One region of the Serratia entomophila genome, then DNA from elsewhere that is predicted to be linked to it. Evidence: predicted binding sites of a transcription regulator. Region 1 holds the regulator's gene; each other region holds the start of a gene.
The links. The regulator PhoB, encoded in region 1, activates phosphate uptake and scavenging genes when phosphate is short. The targets are predictions, from matches to a motif close to CTGTCATAAAACTGNCNNAT.
Positions count from the first base shown of each region.

Region 2: the regulator PhoB is predicted to act here: its motif matches at 4,200-4,219, upstream of glpT (glycerol-3-phosphate transporter).
Region 3: the regulator PhoB is predicted to act here: its motif matches at 1,514-1,533, upstream of ugpB (sn-glycerol-3-phosphate ABC transporter substrate-binding protein UgpB).
Region 4: the regulator PhoB is predicted to act here: its motif matches at 5,554-5,573, upstream of phoA (alkaline phosphatase).

Region 1 is NZ_CP082787.1:991,998-999,267, forward strand. Features, by position in the region: gene sbcC (exonuclease subunit SbcC) at 1-265, opposite strand, end outside; gene sbcD (exonuclease subunit SbcD) at 262-1,488, opposite strand; gene phoB (phosphate response regulator transcription factor PhoB) at 1,690-2,379, shown strand; gene phoR (phosphate regulon sensor histidine kinase PhoR) at 2,404-3,720, shown strand; gene KHA73_RS04670 (PstS family phosphate ABC transporter substrate-binding protein) at 3,735-4,673, shown strand; gene brnQ (branched-chain amino acid transport system II carrier protein) at 5,121-6,440, shown strand; gene proY (proline-specific permease ProY) at 6,512-7,270, shown strand, end outside.
Region 2 is NZ_CP082787.1:4,654,111-4,661,380, reverse strand. Features, by position in the region: gene pldB (lysophospholipase L2) at 1-567, shown strand, start outside; gene yigL (sugar/pyridoxal phosphate phosphatase YigL) at 579-1,376, shown strand; gene glpQ (glycerophosphodiester phosphodiesterase) at 1,409-2,491, opposite strand; gene glpT (glycerol-3-phosphate transporter) at 2,691-4,046, opposite strand; gene glpA (anaerobic glycerol-3-phosphate dehydrogenase subunit A) at 4,411-6,060, shown strand; gene glpB (glycerol-3-phosphate dehydrogenase subunit GlpB) at 6,050-7,270, shown strand, end outside.
Region 3 is NZ_CP082787.1:4,622,588-4,629,857, reverse strand. Features, by position in the region: gene livF (high-affinity branched-chain amino acid ABC transporter ATP-binding protein LivF) at 1-114, shown strand, start outside; gene KHA73_RS22185 (aminotransferase-like domain-containing protein) at 250-1,437, shown strand; gene ugpB (sn-glycerol-3-phosphate ABC transporter substrate-binding protein UgpB) at 1,686-3,005, shown strand; gene ugpA (sn-glycerol-3-phosphate ABC transporter permease UgpA) at 3,154-4,041, shown strand; gene ugpE (sn-glycerol-3-phosphate ABC transporter permease UgpE) at 4,038-4,883, shown strand; gene KHA73_RS22165 (sn-glycerol-3-phosphate import ATP-binding protein UgpC) at 4,899-5,972, shown strand; gene ugpQ (glycerophosphodiester phosphodiesterase) at 5,972-6,709, shown strand; gene KHA73_RS22155 (hypothetical protein) at 6,746-7,075, opposite strand; gene KHA73_RS22150 (carboxylate/amino acid/amine transporter) at 7,227-7,270, shown strand, end outside.
Region 4 is NZ_CP082787.1:1,572,046-1,579,315, reverse strand. Features, by position in the region: gene KHA73_RS07855 (MFS transporter) at 129-1,433, shown strand; gene cynR (transcriptional regulator CynR) at 1,430-2,308, opposite strand; gene KHA73_RS07845 (carbonic anhydrase) at 2,425-3,078, shown strand; gene cynS (cyanase) at 3,098-3,568, shown strand; gene KHA73_RS07835 (antibiotic biosynthesis monooxygenase family protein) at 3,637-3,987, opposite strand; gene KHA73_RS07830 (ArsR/SmtB family transcription factor) at 4,061-4,744, shown strand; gene KHA73_RS07825 (glutathione S-transferase N-terminal domain-containing protein) at 4,808-5,515, shown strand; gene phoA (alkaline phosphatase) at 5,638-7,065, shown strand.

The DNA of each region.
Region 1 (7,270 bases):
CGCCTTTCACCTCAAATTCGACTTCCGCCAGCGATTCTGCGGTGTGGCGGGTCATCAGCTCGTTCTGGCTCGGCGTGACGTTGAGGCGCGGCGTCTGGTGATACAGCGCCAGGCAGATGGCGTCGAGCAGCGTGGTTTTACCGGCGCCGGTCGGCCCGGTGATGGCGAACAGCCCGTTGCTGGCGAAAGGCTCGGCGGTGAAATCTATCTTCCATTCGCCCTGCAACGAGTTGAGGTTTTTTAACCGCAGGCTGAGGATTTTCATTGGTCCGCCTCCTGCTGCTGTACCCTCTCGACCACCTGATGGAACATCTGGCGCATCCGCTGCCGGCGCGCTTCGGCCATTTCCGGTTCTTGCGCCAGCCGCCGCTCGAACACTTCGTTGACGCTCAGCTCATTGAGCGTTTCTTTGTCCTGCTGTTCGATCGCCTGTCGGCGCTGTTCTTTGCTGCGCCGCAGCAGCACCACTTCCACCGGCAGCTCATCCGCCAGCAGCTGGATGCGGCGCTGGATGTCGCTGAGGTAATCCTGCGTCGCCACTTCGATATCCAGCCACACCGGCAATTCTCCCTGATAATCGGCGAACTGCCGCAGTTGCTGCTCTATCTGCGGCAAATCGCCCTTGATCAGCTGCATTGGTTGGAAGTTTGGGATCTCCAGCGGCGTTACCTGCTGCAGGGCACCGGCGCTGAAGTCGACCATAAACACGCTTTTGGCCTTGCCCAGTTCGTCGAAGCTGAGCGGGATAGGCGAGCCGCTGTAGCGAATATGCTCTGACTTGGCCACGTTCTGCGCACGGTGGATATGGCCCAGCGCGATGTAATCGGCGGGGGGAAACGCCTGAGCCGGGAACGCGTCAAGCGTGCCGATGTAGATATCGCGCACCGAGTCGGAGGCGGTGACGCCCACGGTGGTCAGATGCCCGGTGGCGACGATCGGCAGCGGCAGCCCCAGTTGGTCGCGCCGGGCGCAGGCCGCCTGATACAGCGTCTGATAGTGTTCGGCGATCGCTTCCTGCAGCGCCTGCTGCTTCTGCGCGCCGGATTCGCCGGCGCGGCTGGTGAGCAGATCGCGCGGCCGCAGAAAGGGGATGGCGCACAGCACCGCGCCCGGCTGGCCGTCGCGCTGGTTCAGCACCAGGATTTGCCGTTCAATGTCGCTTTGGGCATTGGCGATGACGGTGGTATTCAGGCAGGAAAGCAGTTCGCGCGACTCGTTCAACGTCGCCACGGAATCGTGGTTGCCGCCCAGCACCACCAGCTGGCAGCCGGTACGTTGCAGCTCCACCACGAAACGGTTATACAGCTCGCGGGCATAGCTGGGTGGGGAGCCGGTATCGAACAGATCCCCGGCGACGATCAGCGCATCCACCTGCTGTTGCTCGATCTGTTCGATCAGCCAGCGCAAAAAAGCCTGATGCTCGGCGGCGCGGCTTTTGGTGAAAAAGTACTGGCCAAGATGCCAGTCAGAGGTGTGGATCAGGCGCATGACACTCCCGGGGCGAAAAGGTAATGGCGGGGATTATAAAGGGAATATGATGTTTCTGCGTCCTTTGAAATAGTCGCTATGCTTACTGCCTGTAACAACCGGTTTTTTTCATGGCTATTTATTTCATAAATCTGTCACAAAACTGACGCATAATGGCGCCCGCAATCAACTGTGATCGCTAACACATTGGCAGGATTGACGATGGCAAGACGCATACTGGTGGTGGAAGACGAAGCGCCGATCCGTGAGATGGTGTGCTTTGTGTTGGAACAGAATGGTTACCAACCGTTGGAAGCCGAGGATTATGACAGCGCCGTGACGCGCCTGTCTGAGCCGTTCCCTGATTTGGTGTTGCTCGACTGGATGTTGCCCGGAGGTTCCGGCATTCAGTTTATCAAACATATGAAACGTGAAGCGCTGACCCGCGATATACCGGTGATGATGCTGACCGCACGCGGCGAAGAAGAAGATCGGGTGCGCGGGCTGGAAGTGGGGGCGGATGATTATATCACCAAGCCGTTTTCCCCCAAGGAGCTGGTAGCGCGCATCAAGGCGGTCATGCGCCGCATATCCCCGATGGCGGTGGAAGAAGTGATTGAAATGCAAGGGCTGAGTCTGGATCCTTCCTCCCACCGCGTGATGGCCAACGATCAGGCGCTGGAGATGGGGCCGACCGAATTCAAGCTGCTGCACTTCTTTATGACCCATCCGGAGCGTGTTTATAGCCGCGAACAGTTGCTTAATCACGTTTGGGGCACTAACGTTTATGTGGAAGACCGTACCGTTGACGTGCATATCCGTCGGCTCCGCAAGGCGTTAGAGACCAGTGGTCATGACAAAATGGTTCAAACCGTTCGGGGCACCGGCTACCGGTTCTCAACGCGCTACTGATCGCGCCGCGCTGGAGAATACGCCGTGTTAGAACGTCTGTCGTGGAAGAGGCTGGCTCTGGAGCTGGCTCTTTTTTGTTTGCCTGCTTTGCTGCTGGGGCTGATTTTCGGTTATCTGCCCTGGTTCCTGCTGGCGTCCGCTTTGGCGGCGCTGGTGTGGAATTTTTACAATCAACTCAAACTTTCCCACTGGCTGTGGATCGACCGCAGCATGACGCCGCCCCCCGGGCGCTGGAGCTGGGAGCCGCTGTTCTACGGGCTGTACCAGATGCAGCAGCGCAACCGCCGCCGCCGCCGCGAGCTGGCGTTGTTGATCAAGCGCTTTCGCAGCGGGGCCGAGTCGCTGCCCGATGCGGTGGTGATGACCACCGTCGAAGGCAATATCTTCTGGTGCAACGGGCTGGCGCAGCATTTGCTGGGCTTCCGCTGGCCGGAAGATAACGGCCAACACATTCTCAACCTGCTGCGTTACCCGGAGTTCAGCCACTATCTGCAACAGCAGGAGTTTTCACGCCCGCTGACGCTGCAGCTGAACAACGAACACTACGTCGAATTCCGCGTGATGCCCTATTCCGAAGGCCAACTGCTGATGGTGGCGCGCGACGTGACGCAGATGCGTCAGCTGGAAGGCGCGCGGCGCAACTTCTTCGCCAACGTCAGCCACGAGCTGCGCACGCCGTTGACGGTGCTGCAGGGCTATCTGGAAATGATGAGCGACGAAGAGCTGGACGGTTCGCTGCGCGGCAAGGCGCTGGGCACCATGCAGGAGCAGACCCGGCGCATGGACGGGCTGGTCAAACAGTTGCTGACGCTGTCGCGTATTGAGGCGGCGCCCAACGTGGACATGAACGAACGGGTGGATATCCCGCTGATGCTGCGGGTGTTGCAGCGCGAGGCGCAGTCGCTGAGCGGCGGCAATCATGAGATAAGCTTCCGGGTGAACGAGCAGCTTAAGGTGTTCGGCAATGAAGACCAGTTGCGCAGCGCGGTGTCGAACCTGGTGTATAACGCGGTCAATCACACGCCGAAGGGCACCAATATCGAAGTGAGCTGGCAACAGACGCCGCACGGCGCGCAGTTCCAGGTCAGCGATAACGGGCCGGGCATCGCCGCCGAGCATATTCCGCGCCTGACCGAACGCTTCTACCGCGTCGATAAGGCGCGCTCGCGACAGACCGGCGGCAGCGGGCTGGGGCTGGCGATCGTCAAGCATGCGCTCAGCCACCACGATGCGCGGCTGGAAATCCTCAGCGAGCCGGGCAACGGCACGCGATTCATCTTTACCTTGCCTAACCGGTTGATTGTTCCCGCAGCTTTATCAGAGAATGCGGTGAGAAATTAACGCGAGAGACAGGTATGACCCGAATTTCCCGATGGCTGTTGCTTTGCCTGGCGCTGCTGGCCGGCCGTGGCGCGCTGGCGCAACCGGACGGCATGCTGTCGGGCAACCTGTCCAGCGTCGGTTCCGATACCCTGGCGAATCTGATGGCGCTGTGGGGGCAAGATTTCAGCCAGCATTACCCCAACGTTAACCTGCAGATCCAGGCCGCCGGTTCTTCGACCGCGCCAACCGCGCTGGCGGCGGGCGCCGCGCAGCTTGGGCCGATGAGCCGGCCGATGAAGGCGGCGGAGGTCTCTGCGTTCGAACACCGCTACGGCTATGCGCCGCTGGCGGTGCCGGTAGCGGTGGACGCGCTGGTGGTGCTGGTGCATCAGGACAACCCGCTGCGCGGCCTTAACCTGCAGCAGCTTGATCGCGTTTTCTCCGCCACCCGGCGCTGCGGCGAAAGCCGCCCGTTAACGCGCTGGGGCGAGCTGGGGCTCAGCGGCGACTGGGCTGCGCGCGCGCTGCAGCGTTTTGGGCGCAATTCCGCTTCCGGCACCTACGGTTATTTCAAGCTGCGCGCGCTGTGCGGCGGCGATTTTATGCCGCGGGTCAATGAGCTGCCCGGTTCTGCCTCGGTGGTGCAGGCGGTGGCCGGTTCGTTGAACGGCATTGGCTACGCCAGCATCGGCTTTCGCGCCAGCGGCGTGCGCCTGCTGCCGCTGGCGGAAAACGGCACTGACTATATCGCGCCTACCGACGTCAACGTGCGTAACGGCAGCTACCCGCTGGCGCGCTATCTGTACATCTATATCAACAAGGCGCCCAATCAGCCGCTGGAGCCGCTGACCGCCGCCTTCCTCGATCGGGTACTGTCGGACACCGGGCAGGGGCTGGTCAACCACGACGGCTACCTGCCGCTGCCGCCCGCTACGCTGCAGAAAACCCGCCGGGCGCTGGGCCTGAAATAACCCGGCGCAGCCAGCGCATCCCGCGCGAAAACAGCTGCTTTATTGGCGTTTTCGCGCGGTTAGTTAGCATATGCTTCACGTTTTGTGAGAAGGTTGCTCAAAAATGATACAAATCATGTAGTGTATATTTATTGATAGCCAATATGATCGACTGGTGGCTAAACTTTATCTGGTCAATAACTCTGCTTTTCGCCGTGCGCCTTGCCTTGAAGCGCTATAAACGTTTACCTTAGCCCTCGTTGTCGGATTAAACCTCCATTTTTATAACTCTTAAAACTCTGCCCATCACCATGAGTGGTTACTTTCAAATAAGGACAAAACGCCGGACGTCACGCGTTTTTTGCACTTATTGCTCTGAGGATGAAACGGCGGGCCGGCAACCGGTGGGGCTTAACGCACCACGCTATCGGACACTTTTTTTCATTTGAACAGGCAACACGACATCGTATGACTCATCGTTTAACGTCAAAAGATATTCTGGCATTGGGATTTATGACCTTTGCCTTGTTCGTCGGCGCCGGGAATATCATTTTCCCGCCGATGGTGGGGCTGCAGTCTGGTGAACACGTCTGGACCGCGGCGATCGGCTTTCTGATCACCGCCGTGGGCCTGCCGGTGATGACCGTGATTGCGCTGGCGCGCGTTGGCGGCGGCATCGACGCCCTCAGCACGCCGATTGGCCGCAGCGCGGGCCTGCTGCTGGCGACCGTCTGCTATCTGGCGGTCGGCCCGCTGTTCGCCACGCCGCGCACCGCCACCGTATCCTTTGAAGTGGGTATCGCCCCGCTGACCGGCGACGGCGCCATGCCGCTGTTTATCTACAGCCTGGTGTATTTCGCGCTGGTGATCGGCATTTCTCTGTATCCGGGCCGCTTGCTCGATACCGTCGGCCACGTGCTGGCGCCGCTGAAAATCGTTGCGCTGGGCGCGTTGGGCATCGCCGCGCTGCTGTGGCCGGCGGGTGCGCCTATCCCGGCGACCGAGATTTATCAGAACGTTCCTTTCTCTTCCGGTTTCGTTAACGGCTATCTGACCATGGATACGCTGGGCGCGCTGGTGTTCGGCATCGTCATCGTCAACGCCGCACGTTCCCGCGGCGTGAAAGACGCCGGCCTGCTGACGCGCTACACCATTCTGGCCGGGCTGATCGCCGGCGTGGGGCTGACGCTGGTTTACCTGAGCCTGTTCAAACTGGGTTCCGGCAGCGGCGTGCTGGTGCCTGACGCCACCAACGGCGCGCAGATCCTGCATGCCTACGTGCAAAACACCTTCGGCGGCCTGGGCAGCTTCTTCCTGGCGGCGCTGATCTTTATCGCCTGCATGGTCACCGCGGTAGGCCTGACCTGCGCCTGCGCCGAGTTCTTCGCCCAATACCTGCCGTTCTCTTACAAAACGCTGGTGTTCATTCTGGGCCTGTTCTCGATGGTGGTGTCCAACCTGGGCCTGAGCCATCTGATCCAGATCTCCATCCCGGTGCTGACCGCGATTTACCCGCCGTGCATCGTGCTGGTGGTGCTGAGCTTCACCCTGCGCTGGTGGCACAGCGCGCCGCGCATCATCGCGCCGGTGATGTTAGTCAGCCTGTTGTTTGGTATCCTTGACGCGGTGAAAGCGTCCAGCCTCCAGCATCTGCTGCCGGCCTGGAGCAATCACCTGCCGCTGGCGGAGCAGGGCTTGGCATGGTTGTCGCCTTCGCTGTTGATGCTGGCGCTGGTCGCGATTTATGATCGGGTGTGCACGCGTACTGAAGTTACCGCGCACCAATAAAATACCGGTCTGAATTTTGGGCCACGGACTTGTCCGTGGCTTTTTTACGTTTAAAAACACGGGTCATTTTCATGCAACAACAGTCACCCACCACCGCCCCCGCCAATAAGCTGAAGCGCGGTCTCAGCACCCGTCACATCCGCTTTATGGCCCTCGGCTCGGCCATCGGCACCGGGCTGTTCTACGGTTCGGCGGACGCCATCAAAATGGCCGGCCCGAGCGTGCTGCTGGCCTATCTGATCGGCGGCGTCGTGGCCTTTATCATCATGCGCGCGCTGGGCGAAATGTCGGTCAACAACCCGCAGGCCAGTTCGTTTTCCCGCTACGCGCAGGACTATCTCGGGCCGATGGCCGGCTACATCACCGGCTGGACCTACTGCTTCGAGATCCTGATCGTCGCCATTGCCGACGTGACCGCCTTCGGCATCTATATGGGCGTGTGGTTCCCGGAGGTGCCGCATTGGATCTGGGTGCTGAGCGTGGTGTTGATCATCGGCGCCATCAACCTGATGAGCGTCAAGGTGTTCGGCGAGCTGGAGTTCTGGTTCTCGTTCTTCAAGGTCGCCACCATCATCATCATGATCGCCGCCGGTATCGGCATCATCGTCTGGGGGATTGGCAACGGCGGGCAGCCGACCGGCATCCATAACCTGTGGTCCAACGGCGGCTTCTTCAGCAACGGCTTTATCGGCATGATCCTGTCGCTGCAGCTGGTGATGTTCGCCTACGGCGGCATCGAAATCATCGGCATTACCGCCGGCGAAGCCAAAGACCCGAAAAAATCGATTCCGCAGGCCATCAACTCGGTGCCGTGGCGCATTCTGGTGTTC
Region 2 (7,270 bases), 1.3 Mb from region 1:
GCGTTCGACGCGGCGGCGTTTTGCGCGCCGATGTTCGGCATCTATTTGCCGATGCCGGGCTGGATGGCCAGGCGCATTCTGGATTGGGCGGAGAAACGCCCGGCGGTGCGCGAGTATTACGCGGTGGGGACCGGCCAGTGGCGGCCGCTGCCCTACGTGGTCAACGTACTGACCCACAGCCGCGAGCGCTATCGGCGCTGTCTGCGTTATTACGCCGATTACCCCGAGCTGCAGGTGGGTGGGCCGACCTATCACTGGGTGCGGGAAAGCATTCAGGCCGGGCGCGAAGTCGTCGCTCAGGCCGCCAACATCAACACGCCGCTGTTATTATTGCAGGCCGGTGAAGAACGGGTGGTCGACAACCGTTCGCATCAGGCTTTTTGTCAGGCACTGTCAGACGCGGGGCACCCCTGTGAAGGGGGACAACCGCGGGTTATCGAAGGCGCACGCCATGAGATCCTGTTCGAGCGGGACGCGATGCGCGCCGAAGCACTGAACGCAATCCTGCGCTTCTTTGCTCAACACTTAGGTGGTAACCCTACCGCCGACAACTCCATCAGAGGTTAGAACATAACGCTATGTATCACGTCGTCGCTTCCGATTTAGATGGCACGCTGCTGTCTCCCGACCACACTCTGTCGCCGTACGCCAAAGAAACGCTCAAGCTGCTGACCCAGCGCGATGTGCACTTTGTTTTCGCCACCGGCCGCCACCATATCGACGTTTCGCAGATCCGCGATAACCTGGAAATCAGCGCCTTCATGATCACCTCCAACGGCGCCCGGGTGCACAACACCGAGGGTGAACTGATCTTCAGCCACAACCTCGACGCGGACATCGCCCGCGATCTGTACGGCATGATGCACGACGATGCGGACATCACCACCAACGTCTACCGCAACGACGACTGGTACATCAACCGCGAAAGCCCGGAGCAGGCGGAGTTTTTCCGTGAGTCGGTCTTCACCTATCAGCTGTTTGAGCCGGGCCTGCTGGAAACCGACGGCGTCTGCAAGGTGTACTTCACCTGTGACGACCACGAAAAGCTGCTGCCGCTGGAAGACGCCATCAACGCGCGCTGGGGCGATCGGGTCAACGTCAGCTTCTCGTTCCCGACCTGCCTGGAAGTGATGGCCGGTGGGGTGTCGAAGGGGCATGCGCTGGAAGAAGTGGCCAAGATCATCGGTTATACGCTGAAAGAATGCATCGCCTTCGGCGACGGCATGAACGATCTGGAAATGCTGTCGATGGCCGGCAAGGGCTGCATCATGCGCGACGCCCACCAGCGCCTGAAGGACAAGCTGCCGAACCTGGAAGTGATCGGCTCCAACGTCGACGACGCGGTGCCGCACTACCTGCGCAAGATGTACCTCTGAAATAACAAGGGCGCCCTGCGGCGCCCTTGCTGTTACTTGTGCTGGCCCTGCTTTTGCAGGAACTGCACGCCCTTGTCAGGGAAGTCGGTGAACACGCCGTCGACGCCCGCCTGGTTGTAAATCACGTCATACAGCTGATTCACGTCGGTGACGTATTTCGGCAGCGCGTCGGCGCGGATGGTGAACGGATGCACCGCCAGCTTGCTGGCATGCGCCTCTTTCACCATGTCGGTCAGCACGACGTGCCCCGGTTTGGATTGTTCCGCTACCACCAGCATGTGGTAGTCCGGCCCGATGCCGTCGGCGTACTGGGCGATTTTCTTCATCGCGCCCGGCTTGAACATCCAGTCGTAGTCGTATTCCACCCACTTGCCGTCGGCCTTCTGCTCGTAGGTTTCCTGCCAGTCGTTATAGGCGATCAGCTGAATCAGCTTCAGATCCATGCCCATTTTCGGCTCCAGCTCGGTCTTGATGCGCTTCAGTTCGTTGGCGTCGAAGCACTGTAGGTAGACATTGTCGCCCTTGCCGGTGTAACCGTACTGTTTCAGCACCGCCAGCACTTTGCTGGAGATATCCTTGCCTTCCTGCTTGTGGAACCACGGCGCCTTGATTTCCGGATAGATGCCGATGTTCTTGCCCGTCGAGTGGTTCAGGCCCTGCACGAACTCGATCTCTTCCTGGAAGGTGTGCACGCGGAAGTCGGATTTGCCCATCGGGAAGCGGCCAGGGTAGCCCTGCACCTTCTTGCCGTTTTCAATCTCGAAGCCTTCGGTGAACTTCAGCGATTTGATTTCCGCCAGGGTGAAGTCGATGGCGTAGTAACGGCCATCCTTGCGTGCGCGGTCCGGGAAGCGTTCGGCCACGTCGGTCACGCGGTCGAGATAGTGATCGTGCAGCACCACCAGCTCGTTATCCTTGGTCATCACCAGATCCTGCTCGAGGAAATCGGCGCCCTGTGCGTAGGCCATCGCCTTCGCCGGCAGGGTGTGTTCCGGCAGGTAGCCGCTGGCGCCGCGGTGGGCGATCACCACTTTATCGTCGGCGGCATGGGCGGCGCCGGCCATTGAGGTGGCGAGGATAATCCCTGTCAGCAGGGCTTTAACTTGAGTCCGCATTCTGTGGTTCTCCATGTTGTTGGTGCAGGGTAATAAAAAGGCCGCAGGGCGGCCTTTTTACCCGTCGCCTTTCAAGTTGCAGCGTTGTTACCTGCGCTCACTCACCCCAGTTACTTACTAAAGTCAGCGCCTGGGGATGAGTGAGCTGGCCGCCTGGCCGCAACTCGAAATTCATAGGGTAAAGATGATGCGATAATGCTTAGCCGCGTTTGCTGGCGGCGACTTCCGCGTGGTGTTTCTTCTCGCTCAGCATGGTCAGCAACAGCAGCAGTACTGCGCCGACGCTGCCGCCGATCATCACCATAAAGCCGCCGTCCCAACCAAAGTAGTCCACGGTATAGCCGACGATGGCGCTGGCGGCGACCGAGCCGCCCAGGTAACCGAACAGGCCGGTGAAGCCTGCGGCGGTGCCTGCGGCTTTCTTCGGCGCCAGCTCCAGCGCGTGCAGGCCGATCAGCATCACCGGGCCGTAGATCAGGAAGCCGATGGTGATCATACAGGCCATGTCGATGCCAGGGTTGCCGACCGGGTTAAGCCAGTAAACGACGGTGGCGATGGTCACCAGGGTCATGAAGAACACGCCGGTAGCGCCGCGGTTGCCTTTAAACACCTTGTCCGACATCCAGCCGCACAGCAGGGTGCCCGGGATACCGGCATATTCGTACAGGAAGTAAGCCCAGGAGGACTTGTCCAGCGCGAAGTGCTTCACTTCTTTCAGGTAAGTCGGCGACCAGTCGAGGATGCCGTAGCGCAGCAGGTAAACGAACACGTTGGCGACCGCGATGTACCACAGCAGTTTGTTCGGCAGAATGTACTGCATGAAGATCTGCTTGGCGGTCAGCTCTTCTTCGGCTTTCTCGCTGTAATCGTCCGGATAGTCGTTCTTGTACTCTTCAATCGGCGGCAGGCCGCAGGACTGCGGGGTGTCGCGCATCAGGCCGAAGGCGATCAGGGCGACCAGAATGGCGCCGAAGGCCGGCATGTACAGCGCCGCGTGCCAGTCGTTGAACCAGGCCATGCCCAGCAGGAACAGCAGCGGCGGCAGGCCGCCACCCACGTTGTGGGCGCAGTTCCACACCGAAACGATGCTGCCGCGCTCTTTCTGCGACCACCAGTGCACCATGGTACGGCCGCACGGCGGCCAACCCATGCCCTGGAACCAGCCGCACAGGAACAGCAGCACGAACATCACCGCGATGCTGGAGGTGGCCCACGGCACGAAGCCCATGAACAGCATCACCGCCGCGGCCAGGATCAGGCCGGCGGGCAGGAATACCCGCGGGTTGGAGCGGTCGGAGACCGACCCCATGATGAATTTGGAAAAACCGTAGGCGATGGAAATGCCCGACAGCGCGAAACCGAGGTCGCCGCGGCTGAAGCCCTGCTCGATCAGGTACGGCATCGCCAGGGTGAAGTTCTTACGCACCAGATAGTAGGCGGCGTAACCGAAGAAGATCCCCATAAAAATTTGCCAGCGCAATTTACGGTAGAGCGGGTCGACTTTGTCGACCGGCACACGGGAAATGTGTGCTGCCGGCTTAAAAATACTCAACATGAGCGCCTCCGATGGCTTTATCTGTTATCACATCAATATGACCTTTTACGTTCATTTGATGATTGAGCGGATATCGAATGTGGTGTTTTTTTGTTCCATAACGAGCGCCATCCTAGTCAAATACGCCTGGTGTCGCTGTGATGAATGGCGCAAATGTTACACTTTTATGAAACTAACGCGGATTTTGAGCGATTCGTTAACGTTATGAAATAGAAAAAGGCCCAAAAATCGTGATTATGATCACATACATGGTTTTTTGTGGACATTTTTCTTTCGTTTTAGGTTCGTTATTGTTCCTTATCAAACAAAAACCCCAATAAGCGTGGCCCAATAGGGGCATAACCACGGATCCAGGGGGAGCGTTATGAGCAGTCTTTCAGCGGACGACGAAACGGATGTGATCATCATTGGCGGCGGCGCCACCGGCGCAGGCATCGCCCGCGATTGCGCCCGGCGAGGGCTGCGCTGCATCCTGCTGGAGCGCCACGATATCGCCACCGGTGCCACCGGCCGCAACCATGGCCTGCTGCACAGCGGCGCGCGCTATGCGGTTACCGACGGCGAGTCGGCGCGTGAATGCATTGAAGAAAACCGCATTCTGAAACGCATTGCCCACCATTGCATCGAAGCGACCGACGGGCTGTTCATCACCCTGCCGCAGGATTCGCTGGACTATCAGCAGCAGTTTGTCGCCGCCTGCCGCGCGGCGGGCATCGGCGCCGAGGCGATCGACCCGCAGCTGGCCCTGCGCCTGGAACCGGCGGCCAATCCGGCGATGATTGGCGCGGTGCGGGTGCCGGACGGCACCGTCGATCCGTTCCGCCTCACCGCCGCCAATATGCTGGACGCCCGTGAGCACGGCGCGCGGATCCTCACCTACCATCAGGTGGTGGGTTTGTTGCGCACGGGCGATCGCGTGACCGGCGTGCGCGTTTTCGACCATCAAAGCCAGAGACGATACGATTTGCACGCCGCCGCGGTGGTCAACGCCGCGGGCATTTGGGGCCAGCAGATTGCCGAGTACGCCGACCTGCGGGTGCGCATGTTCCCGGCCAAGGGCGCGCTGCTGATCCTCGGCCACCGCATCAATAACCGGGTGATCAACCGCTGCCGCAAGCCGGCGGACGCCGACATTCTGGTGCCGGGCGATACCATCTCGCTGATTGGCACCACCTCCACCCATATCGACTACGACCAGATCGACAACATGCAGGTGACGCCGCAGGAGGTGGACATCCTGATCCGCGAGGGCGCGCTGCTGGCGCCCGAACTGGCGCAGACCCGCATACTGCGCGCCTATGCCGGCGTGCGCCCGCTGGTGGCCAGCGACGACGACCCGAGCGGGCGCAACGTCAGCCGCGGCATTGTGCTGCTGGACCATGCCGCCCGCGACGGCCTGGAAGGGTTTATCACCATCACCGGCGGCAAGTTGATGACCTACCGGCTGATGGCGGAATGGGCCACCGACAAGCTGTGTGAAAAGCTGGGGCTGAACAGCCCATGCACCACCGCGCAAGAGGCGCTGCCCGGTTCACGCCAATCGGCGGAAGAGACCGTGCGCCGCGTGGTTTCTCTGCCGGCCAGCATTCGCGGCTCGGCGGTGTATCGCCATGGTGATCGCGCCGGGCAGGTGCCGGCCGGCGATCGGCTCGACAACAGCCTGGTGTGCGAATGCGAAGCGGTGACCGCCGGCGAGGTGCGCTATGCGGTGAATTCTTTGACGGTCAACAACCTGGTCGATCTGCGCCGCCGCACCCGCGTCGGCATGGGCACCTGCCAGGGCGAACTTTGTGCCTGCCGCGCCGCCGGGCTGCTGGCGCGCTTTAAGATCAGCACCCCGCAGCAGTCGATCGATCAGCTGTCGCATTTCCTCAACGAACGTTGGAAGGGCGTGCGGCCGATCGCCTGGGGCGATGCGCTGCGCGAAACTGAATTCACCAGTTGGGTTTATCAGGGCCTGTGCGGGCTCGATGCCCGCGGTGATCAGGAACAGGAGGCGGATGATGCGATTTGACGCGGTAGTGATTGGCGGCGGGTTGGCGGGCCTGAGTTGTGCTATTGCGGTTGCCGAACGCGGCAAACGCTGCGCAGTGGTCAGCGCCGGGCAAAGCGCGCTCTATTTCTCGTCCGGCTCGCTCGATCTGCTGGCGCAGCTGCCCGACGGCACCGCGGTTGACGCGCCCCTGGCGGCGCTGGCCGAGCTGGCGCGCCAGGCGCCACAGCACCCTTATGCGCTGATCGGCACAGATCGGGTCGCGGCGATGGCGGCCGAAGCGCAGCGGCTGCTGCAGCGCTGCGGCCTCAGCCTGCAGGGAGACTGCGAACGCAATCATCAGCGGGTGACGCCGCTCGGCACGCGCCGCGCCACCTGGCTCAGCCCGCAGGCGATCCCGACGCTGCCGCTGGCCGGCGCGCTGCCGTGGCGGCGCATTGCGGTGATCGGCATCGAAGGCTTCCTCGATTTTCAGCCGCAGCTGGCCGCCAGTTCTCTGGCGCGTGAGCTGGGCGTGCGGGCCGAGGTGGCTGAGCTGCACCTGCCGGCGTTGGACCGGCTGCGCAACAATCCCAGTGAGTTCCGCGCGGTGAATATCGCCCGGGTGCTGGATCTGGCGGAGAACCTGACGCCGATGGCCGCTGAGCTGCAACGGCTGGCGGGCAACGCCGAAGCGATATTTATGCCGGCCTGCCTGGGGCTGGAGGACGATGCGCCGCTGGCGGCGCTGCAGGCGGCGGTCGGCAAACCGATCCGCCTGCTGCCGACGCTGCCGCCTTCGGTGCCCGGCATGCGTCTGCACCAGGCGCTGCGTCAGCGTTTCCAGCGGCTGGGTGGAGTCTTTATGCCGGGCGACAGCGTGCTGCAGGCGGAGAGCGAAGCCGGGCGGATCATCGGCCTCTACACCCGCAACCACGGCGATATTCCGCTGCGGGCGCAGCAGGTGGTGCTGGCGAGCGGCAGTTTCTTCAGCAACGGGCTGGCGGCGGCGTTCGACGGCGTGCGTGAGCCGGTGTTCGGGCTGGACGTCGACAGCCGGGCGGAGCGCGCCGACTGGAGCCACCGCGATCTGTTCGCGCCGCAGCCTTATCTGCAGTTTGGCGTGCGCACCGACCGCCGCTTGCGGGCGCTGCGGCACGGGGAAGCGTTCGCCAACCTGTACGCCATTGGCGCCGTAACCGGCGGTTACGATCCGCTGCAGCAGGGCTGCGGCGCCGGAGTGTCATTGATC
Region 3 (7,270 bases), 1.4 Mb from region 1:
CTGAAACTGGCGGATCGCGGTTATGTGCTGGAAAATGGCCGCGTGGTGTTGGAAGATACGGGAGCCGCATTGTTAGCAAACGAAGCAGTAAGGTCGGCGTATCTGGGCGGCTAAATACCCGTCGTCTTTCAGGCTACAGCGTTGTTGGCTGAACTCACTTTCCTGTGGGGGCGAATAGCGTCGCCCCCAGTAGCCTGGTGGCCGTGTACCGCGCCCCTACAAAATGTATAACGATTACGAGAATAAGAAATGAAGACAGAAGGGTTACTCGCGCAGCGCATCGTCAATGTAAAAAGCTCGGCAATCCGTGAATTGCTCAAGCACAGTAAGATGGAAAACGTCATTTCGCTGGCGGGCGGCATCCCCTCTGATGCCCTGTTTGACTTCGAAGGGCTGAGCATCGCCACCCAACAGGCGATCACCGAGCAGCCGAAAAGCGCCTTCCAGTACGGCCTGACCGAGGGCAGCCCGCTGCTGCGCGAGCGCATCTGCGCGCTGTGCGCCGAGCGCGGCGTTTCCGCCCGCGCGGAAGAGGTGATGGTGACCGCCGGCTCCCAGCAGGCGCTGGATCTGGTGATGCGCGCCATCGTCAACCCGGGCGACGTGTTTGTGGTGGAGCGCCCGACCTACCTGGCGGCGCTGCAGACGCTGGAACTGGCGGAAGCCAATATCATGTCGGTCTCCTCCGACAGCGACGGCATGGTGGTGGAGGAACTGGCCGAGCTGTTGAAAACCCAACGCATCAAGGGCGTGTACGTGGTGCCGAACTTCGGCAACCCGAGCGGCATCACCCTGAGCGCGGCGCGGCGCGAGCTGCTGGTGAAGCTGGCGGTCGAGCACAACTTCCTGATTATCGAAGACGACCCGTACGGCGAGCTGCGTTTTACCGATGAGCGCAACGCTACGCTGCATCAGGTTGCGCAGCAGGTGCTGGGCCATACCGATAACATTATCTACACCTCGACCTTCTCCAAGATCCTGGCGCCGGGCCTGCGGCTGGGTTGGGCTATCCTGCCCGAGTTCCTGTTGCACAAGGTGGCGATCATCAAGCAGGCGGCGGATCTGCACGCCAGCGCGCTGTCGCAGAGCATCGTCGAGTGTTACCTGGGGCTGGATCGCCTGCCGGCGCAGATCGAAAAGATCCGCGCCGCTTACAAGCATAAAGGCGAGATCCTGGCCGGGCTGGTGGAAAAAGAGCTGGGCGACTACATCACCTTCGATATGCCGAAGGGCGGAATGTTCCTGTGGGCGCGCTTCCGTCAGCCGTTCAACGCCACCGCATGGTTGAATACCACCCTGCAGCAGGGCGTGGTGTTCGTGCCGGGGGAATACTTCTTCTCCGATAATCCGGATCGCTCGACCTTCCGCCTGTCGTTTGCCACCGCCACCGAGCAGCAAATGCAGGAAGCGGTCGCTCGCCTGCGTCGTTCGCTGTAACTTCCACGGCGGCGGGGCGCACAGCCTCGCCGCCGACATCAAAACGCAATCTGTACTTCACCCTCCCGTCATCTGGCTGTCATCTAACGGTTATTTTTCTGTCATCCGCGCATGGCATGTTAGCTTCCGAACAAAAAACTGATCCTTTTCGCTCACGCGCTTATTGCCCCAATAGATTTCACGTTGCAGCAACGCGGCTGCGGCTTGAAAGATGCAGGGGATACACCAGCTTTTTTCAGGAGTTAGGCATGCTCACCTACGCTATTCGCAAAACCACGCTGTGCGTCGCGTTGACCCTGGCGGTCAGCACCCAGGCACTGGCGGCGACCGAGATCCCGTTCTGGCACTCAATGGAGGGCGAACTGGGTAAGGAAGTGGATTCCCTGGCGGACCGCTTCAACCAGACCCACGGCGACGTCAAGATCGTACCGGTTTATAAAGGCAACTATGAACAGAGCCTGGCGGCGGGCATTGCCGCTTACCGCTCCGGCAAGGCGCCGGCCATCCTGCAGGTGTACGAAGTGGGCACCGCCACCATGATGGCGAGCAAAGCGATCAAACCGGTGTACGAGGTGTTTAAAGACGCCGGCATCAACTTCGACGAGTCGGTGTTCGTGCCGACGGTGGCCGGTTATTACACCGACAACAAGAGCGGCCACCTGCTGTCCCAACCGTTCAACAGCTCCACCCCGGTGCTGTACTACAACAAAGACGCCTTCAAGAAGGCCGGCCTGAACCCGGATCAACCGCCGAAAACCTGGCAGGAGCTGGCGGCGGACACCGCCAAACTGCGCGCGGCCGGCATGAAGTGCGGCTACGCCAGCGGCTGGCAGGGGTGGATCCAGCTGGAGAACTTCAGCGCCTGGCACGGCGTGCCGTTCGCCACCGAAAACAACGGCTTCGGCGGCGCCAACGCCAAGCTGGAATTCAATAAGCCGCTGCAGGTGAAGCACATTCAGCTGCTGGAAGACATGAACAAGAAGGGGGATTTCACCTACTTCGGCCGCAAAGACGAGTCCACCGAGAAGTTCTACAGCGGCGACTGCGCCATCACGACCGCATCGTCCGGCTCGCTGGCGGATATCAAGCACTACGCCAAGTTCAACTACGGCGTGGGCATGATGCCGTACGACGCCGACGCCAAAAACGCGCCGCAGAACGCCATCATCGGCGGGGCCAGCCTGTGGGTGATGAGCGGCAAAGACGCCGCCACCTACAAGGGCGTGGCCGAGTTCCTGCAGTATCTGGCGCAGCCGGAAATCGCCGCCGAGTGGCACCAGAAGACCGGCTATCTGCCGATCACCACCGCCGCTTACGACCTGACCAAGCAGCAGGGGTTCTATGACAAGAACCCGGGCGCCGACGTCGCCACGCGCCAGATGCTGAACAAGCCGCCGTTGCCGTTCACCAAAGGCCTGCGCCTGGGCAACATGCCGCAGATCCGCAGCGTGGTGGATGAAGAGCTGGAAAGCGTATGGACCGGCAAGAAAACGCCGCAGCAGGCGCTGGACGCCGCCGTACAGCGCGGTGACGTGCTGCTGCGCCGCTTCGAATCTTCGACGCAATAATCCCATTTGACTGCTGCGCTTGCCAGATTGGGATTGGGCAGCGCACGCTCTCCACGCCGGGAGTCGTGCGCTGTCCGCACCCAGGCTGCCTTTGCTCGCGACGCCTTGCGCTGATTCGCCCATCTTTGCCTTCAATGAGTCCTAGATTATGAGTTCACATCGTCCCGGTTTCGGCTGCAGCTGGCTGCCCTATGTTTTGGTGCTGCCGCAGCTGCTGATTACCGCAATCTTCTTTCTGTGGCCCGCCGGCGAGGCGCTGTGGTACTCCGTGCAGAGCCTCGATCCGTTCGGCCTGTCCAGCCAGTTCGTCGGGCTGGATAACTTTACCCAGCTGTTCCACGACCCTTACTACCTCGACTCCTTCTACACCACGCTGATTTTCAGCTTCCTGGTGGCGGGCATCGGGCTGGCGGTGTCGCTGTTCTTCGCCGCGCTGGTGGACTACGTGCTGCGCGGCAGCCGCATCTACCGCACGCTGATGATCCTGCCTTACGCGGTGGCGCCGGCGGTGGCGGCGGTGCTGTGGATCTTCCTGTTTAACCCGGGGCTGGGGCTGATCACCCATTTCCTCAATGGGCTGGGCTACAGCTGGAACCACGCGCAAAACAGCGGGCAGGCGATGTTCCTGGTGGTGCTGGCCTCGGTATGGCAGCAGATCAGCTATAACTTCCTGTTTTTCCTGGCGGCGCTGCAGTCTATCCCGCGTTCGCTGGTGGAGGCCGCCGCCATCGACGGCGCCGGCCCGGTACGGCGCTTCTTCAATTTGGTATTGCCGTTGATCACCCCGGTGAGTTTCTTCCTGCTGGTGGTCAATCTGGTGTACGCCTTCTTCGATACCTTCCCGGTGATCGACGCCGCCACCGGCGGTGGGCCGGTGCAGTCCACCACCACGCTGATCTACAAGATCTACCGCGAAGGCTTCGCCGGCCTGGATCTGTCCAGCTCCGCCGCGCAGTCGGTGATCCTGATGCTGCTGGTGATTGGCCTGACGGTGATCCAGTTCCGTTTCGTAGAACGTAAGGTGCGTTACCAATGATTGAGAATCGACGGGGGCTGGATATCTTCAGCCATGTGATGCTGATAATCGGCGTGCTGGTGGTGTTGTTCCCGCTGTACGTGGCCTTTGTCGCCGCCACCCTGGACGACAAACAGGTGTTCCAGGTGCCGATGACCCTGGTGCCGGGCGGCCACCTGTGGGAGAACATCCGCAACATCTGGCAGGGCGGCGTGGGCAACCTCAAGGTGCCGTTCTCGCTGCTGCTGCTCAACAGCGTGATCATGGCGCTGGCGATCACTTTCGGCAAAATTGTGGTATCGGTGCTGTCGGCTTACGCCATCGTTTACTTCCGTTTTCCGCTGCGCAGCCTGTTCTTCTGGCTGATCTTCCTCACCCTGATGCTGCCGGTAGAGGTGCGCATCTTCCCAACGGTGGAGGTGATCTCCAACCTCAACCTGCTGGACAGCTACACCGGCCTGACGCTGCCGCTGATGGCCTCGGCCACCGCCACCTTCCTGCTGCGCCAGTTTTTCATGACGCTGCCGGACGAGCTGCTGGAAGCGGCGCGCATCGACGGCGCCGGGCCGATGCGCTTTTTCTGGGACATCGTGCTGCCGCTGTCGAAGACCAACCTGGCGGCGCTGTTCGTCATCACCTTTATCTACGGTTGGAACCAGTACCTGTGGCCGATCCTGATCACCAGCGACGCCTCGATGGGCACCGCGGTGGCGGGCATCAAGAGCATGATCTCCACCTCCGGCGCGCCGACCCAGTGGAACCAGGTAATGGCGGCGATGATTTTGACCTTAATCCCACCGTTGGCGGTGGTTCTTCTGATGCAGCGCTGGTTTGTGCGCGGTCTCGTCGACAGCGAGAAGTAACGAGAGAAATTTCACATGGCAGGTTTAAAACTACAGGCGGTCACCAAGTCTTATGACGGCAAAACGCCGGTGATCAAACAGATCGACCTCGACGTGGCGGACGGTGAGTTTATCGTGATGGTCGGCCCGTCCGGCTGCGGCAAATCCACGCTGCTGCGCATGGTGGCCGGGCTGGAGCGCACCACCAGCGGCGATATTTACATCGATACCCAAAGGGTCACCGATCTGGAGCCGAAGGATCGCGGCATCGCGATGGTGTTCCAGAACTACGCCTTGTACCCGCACATGAGCGTGTACGACAACATGGCCTATGGCCTGAAGATCCGCGGGTTCGGCAAGGATCATATCCGCCAGCGGGTTGAGGAGGCGGCGCGCATTCTGGAGCTGGAGCCGCTGTTGCAGCGCAAGCCGCGCGAGCTTTCCGGCGGCCAGCGCCAGCGGGTGGCGATGGGGCGCGCCATCGTGCGTGAGCCGGCGGTGTTCCTGTTCGACGAACCGCTGTCCAACCTAGACGCCAAGCTGCGGGTGCAGATGCGCCTCGAGCTGCAGCAGCTGCATCGCCGGCTGAAAACCACCAGCCTGTACGTGACGCACGACCAGGTGGAGGCGATGACGCTGGCGCAGCGGGTGATCGTGATGAACAAAGGGGTGGCGGAACAAATCGGCACCCCGAGCGAGGTATATCAGCGCCCGGCGTCGCTGTTCGTCGCCAGCTTTATCGGCTCGCCGGCGATGAACCTGCTGCCGGGCACCCTGAGCGCCGACGGCGGCCAACTGCAGCTGGCGGACGGCATGACGCTGGTCTTGCCGCAGGCCAAAGCGCAGTGGGCGGGGCGCCAGTTGACGCTGGGCATCCGCCCGGAGCATATTCAACTGACCACGCCTGAGCAGGGCGGCGTGCCGCTGCGGCTGCAAACGCTGGAGCTGTTGGGCGCCGATAACCTGGCGCACGGGCAGTGGGGCGGCCACGGGGTGATTGCGCGATTGTCGCACGAAAGCTTGCCGGCGGCGGGCAGTACGCTATATTTGCAGCTGCCTGCACAGGCGCTGCACTTTTTTGACACCCACAGCGGATTACGGATGGAATGATGACCACAGCCTGGCCTTATCCTCATATCGTCGCCCACCGCGGCGGCGGTTCTCTGGCGCCGGAAAATACCCTGGCGGCGATCGACGTCGGCGCGCGCCACGGCCACAAAATGATCGAGTTTGACGCCAAGCTGGCGCAGGACGGGCAAATCTTCCTGCTGCATGACGATACGCTGGATCGCACCAGTAACGGCTGGGGCGTGGCGGGCGAGCTGCCGTGGGACAAGCTGGTGCAGCTCGACGCCGGCAACTGGTACAGCCCGGCCTACAAGGGCGAGCGGCTGCCGCTGCTGTCGGACGTGGCGGAGCGCTGCCGGCAGCACGGGCTGATGGCCAATATCGAAATCAAACCCACCACCGGCAGCGATGACGAAACCGGCCGAGTGGTGGCGCTGGCGGCGCGCCTGCTGTGGCAGGGGCAGACCGATCCGCTGCTGTCCTCGTTCTCGGTAGAGGCGTTGGCGGCGGCGCAGCGCACCGTGCCGGAATTGCCGCGCGGCCTGCTGCTGGACGAATGGGACGACAGCTGGCGCGAACTTACCGAACGGCTGGGCTGCGTCTCCCTGCATATCAACCATAAAGCGCTGAGCGCCGAACGGGTGGCGGCGCTGAAAGGCGCCGGGCTGCGCATTCTGGTGTACACCGTCAATCGGCCGGAGCGCGCACGCCTGCTGCTGGATTGGGGCGTCGACAGCATCTGCACCGACCGGATAGACCTGATCGGTCCCGACTTCTAATTGCCTGCGCCAATAACGCCACCCGAGGGTGAGCGGTTATGGGCGCACGGGCGTTGCCGGCAACGGCGCCTGCGGCACCGCCGGCGCGGTGCGATTGAACGGATCGCGCGGCTGATTGCCGTTCGGCAGCAGCTGCCCGCCGTTTGGCGTGGTTTTCAGCAGCCGCTGTTGGTTATTGTCGAACTGCCGCTGTTGCTGCAGGCGGCGCTGATCCAGCTGCTGGTTATTCAGCAGGCGCTGCTGTTGCGCCTGCTGGCTGCGTTGGTTGAGGAACTGCTGCTGCGAACTGAGCTCGGTCACGCCATTGGCCGCCGCGGCCAGCCCGGGCAGCAACAGCAGGCCAAACAGAATGTGATGCGTCTTCATGATGTTTACCTCGCCTTTTTATTAAGCCTACTCCATCGGTGAAAATTTGCCGATAGTGTTTATTTTGCACAGTGGTAAACCGCCTTTTCGTCACCCCCTGCCGCGCCTTCCGTTACAATCGCCCTTTCTGAATTTTTAGGGTGAACCCATCGTGCTGCTTTTGGTGATAACTACCATCCTGTGGGCGTTTTCTTT
Region 4 (7,270 bases), 580 kb from region 1:
GTACATACAAGTATATGTAAATAAAGGGTTGCAATTTTGTGATGTTTTTAAAGCAGCATTAACGGCGGCATCAGGCGTGACCGGAAAATAACGAATAACCCACCTTCCACCTATCCCGAGAGATAATGATGAGCACTGTTGAAAACGCGTTATCCGAAAACCAGGCGGTCGAAAAAAAAGCGGTGAATTACAAGGTGATTTTAGGCGCCAGCCTGGGCAACGGGTTGGAGATCTTCGACTTCACCGTCTACAGCTTCTTTGCCGCCATCATCGGTGAGCTGTATTTCCCCAGCGACACCGCCTACGGCTCTTTGTTGATGTCAGTAGCGGTATTCGGCGTCGGTTTTATCATGCGCCCGCTGGGCAGCATGGTATTGGGTGCCTACGCCGATAAGGTCGGGCGCAAGGCGGCGATGCTGATGACCATCATTTTGATGGGGGTCGGCACCGCGCTGATCGCCTTCTCCCCCACCCATGCGCAGATCGGCGTCTTCGCGCCAATACTGATCGTGGTCGGGCGGTTAATTCAAGGCTTTGCCGCCGGCGGCGAAGTCGGTTCGGCAACCACGCTGCTGCTGGAATCCGCAGGCGCCAATCAGCGTGGGTTCTTCGTCAGCTGGCAATCGATCAGCCAGGGGATCAGCGCGTTGCTCGGCGCCTCTTTCGGGCTGCTGTTAACCTATTTTCTGTCGGAAGAGGCGCTCTATTCCTGGGGTTGGCGCGTGCCTTTCATCATCGGCCTGCTGATTATTCCCGTCGGTGTTTATATTCGCCGGCATCTGGAAGAAACCTATGGCGGGGAAGCGCCGGGCCAGGCGCGATCGCCGTCAAATCCGGTGTTGGATGTGCTGCGCAATCACTTTAAAGACCTGCTGCTGGGCGTGTTGATTATCATGTCCGGCACGGTGATGGTTTATATTGTGCTGCTCTATATGCCGACCTATATGATGCAGACCTATCATATCGCCGGCCCCACCGCCTATCTGTTCAGCTGCATTGCTTCCGTGGTGCAGATAGCCGCCGCGTATTACGCCGGCCGCTACGTCGATCGGGTGCAGAACTATAAAAGGCCGCTGCTGTTCTCTATCTTCGCGGCCCTGATACTGATTTACCCTACCTTTTGGTTCCTGAGCGCCACGCAGTCCCTGTGGTTGGCTATCGTTTTCCGCATCCTGCTGATAGGCACCTTGGGGATCAATATGCTGGCGAGCACCATGCTGATCGTTTCCGCCCTGCCGCGCCACGTGCGCGCTACCGGTACCTCGATGATTTACGCCTTCGGCGTGACGCTGTTTGGCGGTTCCGCACAGCTTATCGTCACCTGGCTGCTGGACGTGAGCGGCAACCCGATGGCGCCGGCCTGGTACGTCACCGGCATGCTGACCCTCAGCCTGATCGCCACCTGCCTGTTCAGAGAGCGCCACCAGGACTAAGGCGACGGCTGCTGCAACACGGCCATGAACGCCTGCGCTGCGGCGCTGCGGTAGCCACCTTTGCGCTGCAGCAGCACCGCCGTGCGTTCCGGCATGCTGCAGGCCAGCGCCACCGCCCGCAGCTGCGGATTTTCCCGCGCAATGGCCGCCGGCAGCAGAGTGGCCAGTTGGCCACGGCGCACGATCTCCACAATAGCGCCCAACGCATTGGCTTCCACCGCCACCTGCGGCCGAATGCCCTGCCGCGCGCAATAGCGATCGATAAACTGGCGGGTGGCGAAATCCTCACTCAGCAGCGCCAGCGGCAGGCGCCCGAACTCTTGCAGCGTCAACGGCGTCTGCTGCCGCGCCAGCGGATGCGTTACGCCAACCATCAGGTTCAGCGTTTCACTGAACAGCGCCTGCGCCTCGATATCCGCCGATTGCGCCGCATCGAAAGCAATGCCCAGATCCAGCCGATCCTGCGCCAGCATCGCCTCAATCCGATCCTGCGTCATTTCATAAATGCTCAGCGAGATCCCCGGATAACGCCGGTAAAACGCATCCGCCACCGGGCCTGTCAGATACGCGGTGAAGGTCGGGGTCATCGCCAACCTCAGGCTACCGCGTTCCAGCGTCGCCACGTCATGGATCGCCCGCGCGCCGGCATCCAAATCCTGCAGCGCCAGCCGGGCGTAGCGCATCCAGGCCGCGCCGGCGTCGGTCAATTGCACCGTTCTGCCGGAACGGTCGAACAGCGCTGAACCCAGCGTTTCCTCCAGCTGTTTGATCTGCTGTGACAGCGTCGGCTGTGAAACATGCAGCGCCTCGGCGGCGCGGGTGAAGTTGCCCTGTTCGGCAACGGCCAGGAAGTAGCGAATGTGGCGCAGCAGCATAAAACCTCAGCTATTAGCAATGCCTATAGGATTCATTATAAATGCGTCTTGGATCCTATAGCTATAGGCGTTCATCATGCCGTCATCGCTTAACGGCCATCCTAAAGGGGATAAGTATGAAAGAGGTGATAGAGGGATTTCTGAAGTTTCAGCGCGAGGCCTTTGTTGAGCGCAGCGCGCTGTTCCAAAAGCTGGCTACCCGCCAAAACCCGCGCACCCTGTTTATCTCATGTTCCGACAGCCGGCTGGTGCCGGAACTGATCACCCAGCGCGAACCGGGCGACCTGTTCGTGATCCGCAACGCCGGCAACATCGTGCCCTCCTTTGGCCCCGAGCCCGGCGGCGTATCGGCGTCGGTGGAATACGCCGTCGCAGCGCTGGGCGTCGAGGACATTGTGATTTGCGGCCACTCCGACTGCGGCGCCATGACCGCCATCGCCACCTGCCAGTGCCTGGACCATATGCCGACGGTCGCCGGCTGGCTGCGCTACGCCGATTCCGCCAGGGCGGTCAACCAGGCCTATCAACATGCCTCTGACGGCGAACGGGTCAATGCGATGGTGCGCGACAACGTCATTGCCCAACTGACCAATCTTAAAACCCACCCGAGCGTGGCGCTGGCGCTTGATCAGGGCCGGCTGACGCTGCACGGCTGGATATACGACATCGCCAGCGGCGGCATCGAGGCGCTGGACGGCGCAACCCGCCGCTTCGTGCCGCTGGCCGCTCATCCCGAGGTGACGGCGACCCCCGCCGCCGCCCGTTTTTAATGCTATCAAGGAGCTATCTATGACCCAGTCACTGCACAACGCCTCCCCGCGCGAGGCGCTAACCGACGCCATCATGGCCGCCAAGATCCGCAAAAACCTGACCTTCGAGGCGATCAATCAGGGCACCGGGCTGAGCCTGGCGTTCGTCACCGCCGCCCTGCTGGGCCAGCATCCGCTGCCGGAGCAGGCCGCCCGCGCCGTAGCGGCGAAGCTGGATCTGGACGAAGACGCGGTGCGCCTGCTGCAAACCATTCCGCTGCGCGGCAGCATCCCCGGCGGGGTGCCGACCGATCCGACCATTTACCGCTTTTACGAAATGGTGCAGATCTACGGCTCCACGCTGAAAGCACTGGTGCACGAACAGTTTGGCGACGGCATCATCAGCGCCATCAACTTCAAACTGGACATCAAGAAGGTGGCGGATCCGGACGGCGGCGAACGCGCGGTGATCACCCTGGACGGCAAATATCTGCCGACCAAACCCTTCTGATTAGCATGCCGGCGCCGTTGCGGCGCCGGTTTTCGGGCGCATTCATCGTGCCCGGCACCGCGGCGCTGTCAATCGCCGGCGTGATAACCGCGGCTGTCCTGCGGCGCCTCCGCCCGTCGATCCAGGCCATAGTCCCGCACCACCTCGGCCACCCGCAGCCGGTACTGCGCCAGCACTTCGCCGCGCCCCTGCGCCTGCGCGGCCCGGTGTTGCTCCAGGTTGCGCCACTGCTGCACCGCCGCCTCGTCACGCCAGAATGACAACGACAACAGGCGTTGCGGATCGGCCAGGCTTTGGAAACGCTCGATCGAAATAAATCCGTCGATCTCCGCCAGCAGCGGTTTCAGCGCCGCCGCCAGTTCAAGGTAGGTGTCACGCTGCCCGTCGGCGGCCTGCAGTTCGAAAATTACGGCAATCATGTGGTGCTCCGGTCATGAAATATGGCCCATGCTAACGCTGGCTGCGCGGTGATACTTCGTCTAATCTCGAAGTATGAATGACATCGATATTGAAGATCGCCTGGCGGCGCTGAGCGCCGCTATCGCCGACCGCACCCGGGCGCGCATGCTGTGCCTGCTGATGGACGGCCGCGCCTATACCGCCACCGAACTCAGCGCCGCAGTGGAGGTTGCCGCCTCCACCGCCAGCGCGCACCTGGCGCGCTTGCAGGAACAGAGGTTGATCGCCTGCGTCAAACAGGGGCGTTATCGCTATTTCCGCCTGGCCGGGCAGCCGGTGGCCACCGCGCTGGAAGGGCTGATGGCGCTGGCCGGCGTCGAGCGCCCAAGGGTTAAAAGCAGTACGCCGACCGCGCTGCAATATGCCCGCACCTGCTACGACCATATGGCCGGCGAGGTGGCGGTGAAGCTGCACGACCGCCTGCATGCGCTTGGTTGGCTGGCGGGCGATGAAGACTACCGCTTAAGCCCCGCCGGAGCCGCCGCGCTGGCGCAGCTGGGCGTCGATTGTTCCCCGGCGCCGTCTCGCCGGCGCTTTGCCTGCGGCTGCCTGGACTGGAGCGAACGCAGGGCTCACCTCGGCGGCGCACTGGGCGCAGCGATGCTTAACGCTTTTATCGAGCGCGGCTGGATAAGACGCCGGCTCGATAGCCGCGAGCTGCAGCTCACCGCCGCCGGCAAAAATGCGCTGAAAGCACATTTTGACCTCACTGTTTAACCCCGCAACGCGTTAACTTTGGTGCAATACTCAATAGGCAAACCGCCAACCCGAGGACTCCTTATGCTCGATCAAACCCAATACCCAATCACCAAACTGTGGCCCGCTCAGCATCCGGAGCGGCTGCAGCTGTACTCTCTGCCGACGCCGAACGGCGTGAAGGTTTCCATCATGCTGGAAGAGATCGGCCTGCCCTATGAGCCGCACCTGGTCGATATCGGCAAAAACGAAACCTGGACGCCCGAGTTCCTGTCGCTGAACCCGAACGGCAAAATCCCGGCGATCCTCGATCCCGACGGCCCGGGCGGCAAGCCGCTGGCGCTGTTCGAATCCGGCGCCATTCTGCTGTATCTGGCGGAAAAGAGCGGCAAATTCCTGCCGCAGGATCCCGCCCGGCGCTATGAAACCATCCAGTGGGTGTTCTTCCAGATGGCGGCGGTCGGCCCGATGTTTGGCCAGCTCGGCTTCTTCCACCGGTTCGCCGGGCGCGAATATGAAGACAAACGGCCGCTGGAGCGCTACAAGAATGAGTCCAAACGTTTGCTGGGCGTGCTGGAAAGCCGCCTCGAAGGGCGCGACTGGATCATGGGCGAGGAATACACCATCGCCGACATCTCGCTGCTTGGTTGGGTGCGCAATCTGATCGGTTTCTATGAAGCGCGCGAAGTGGTGGAGTTCGACAGTTTCCCGCGCGTTGGCCAATGGCTGGAACGCGGCCTGGCGCGCCCCGCCGTGCAGCGCGGCGTGAATATCCCGGCGCGCGAGGCCTGATAATCAACGGGATAGCCACCGGGCTATCCCTTTTCTCACCGTCATAAAACTGTCATCACCCTGCTCTAGTCTCCTTGCGTAACAATTTGATGTTATTTGTATTACGACAAGGAGTTTCCCCGATGCAACCTGCTGTTTCCCTGATTGCCGGCGCGGTGTTATCCGCTCTGCTGTGCTCCTCCGCCATCGCCGATGACGCCCAGACCGATAGCGCCGGGCTGACCGATCGCGCGGCGCGCGGCAATATCGTCGAACCGGGCGGCGCGCGCCGCCTCTCCGGCGATCAAACCGCCGCGCTGAAGGCTTCGCTGTCGGATAAAACGGTGAAGAACGTGATTTTACTGATCGGCGACGGCATGGGCGACTCCGAGATCACCTCGGCGCGCAACTATGCCGAAGGCGCCGGCGGCTATTTCAAAGGCATCGACGCGCTGCCGCTGACCGGCCAATACACCCACTACTCGCTGGACAAGAAAAGCCACAAACCGGATTACGTCACCGATTCCGCCGCTTCCGCCACCGCCTGGTCTACCGGAGTAAAAACCTATAACGGCGCGCTCGGGGTGGATGTGAACGGTAAAGATCACCCTACGCTGCTGGAAATTGCCAAGGCCGCAGGCAAGGCCACCGGCAACGTCTCCACCGCCGAACTGCAGGACGCCACGCCGGCGGCGCAGGTGTCGCACGTGACCTCACGCAAATGCTATGGCCCGCTGGAAACCAGCGAGAAATGCGCCGCCAACGCGCTGGAAAACGGCGGCCGCGGTTCGATCACCGAACAGCTGCTGAAAACCCGCGCCGACGTGACGCTGGGCGGCGGAGCCAAATCCTTCAATCAGCAGGCGAAAAGCGGTGAATGGCAGGGTAAAACGCTGAAAGAGCAGGCTACCGCGCAGGGCTACCAGTGGGTCAGCGATGCCGACGGCCTGCAGGCCGTGACGCTGGCCAACCAGCAGAAACCGCTGCTGGGGCTGTTTGCCGACGGCAATATGCCGGTGCGCTGGCAGGGGCCGAAAGCCTCTTACCACGGCAATATCGATAAGCCGGCGGTCACCTGCGAGAACAACCCGGCGCGCACCGCCGCCACCCCGACGCTGGCGGCCATGACCGAAAAAGCCATCGATCTGCTGAAAACCAACCCGAACGGTTTCTTCCTACAGGTGGAAGGCGCGTCGATCGATAAACAGGACCATGAAGCCAACCCCTGCGGCCAGTTCGGCGAAACCGTCGATCTGGACGAAGCGGTGCAAAAAGCGCTGGCCTTCGCCCGCGCCGACGGCAACACCCTGGTGATTGTCACCGCCGATCACGCCCACTCCAGCCAGATAATCGCCGCAGACGCCAAGGCACCGGGCCTGACGCAAACGCTGACCACCAAAGACGGCGCGCCGATGACCATCAGCTACGGCAACTCGGAAGAAGGCTCCCAGGGGCACACCGGCACCCAACTGCGGGTCGCGGCCTACGGCCCGCACGCCGCCAACGTGGTGGGGCTGACCGACCAGACCGATCTGTTCTTCACCATGCGTGACGCGATGGGCATCAAATAACCCCGTAAACCTCACCTCCTCCCCGCCCGGGAGGAGGTTATTTTCTTTTTGTTACCGGCCGACGTTGCAATTTATCCGCAATTATTGTGTGATAGCGAAATAATGCTGAATTCCCGGCCAATTAAACCTCAGTAATATCCCGGTTATATCCTCCAGATAATCAGTACGCGTATTTCTCCCACAATAATTTTTAATATCTCCCGCT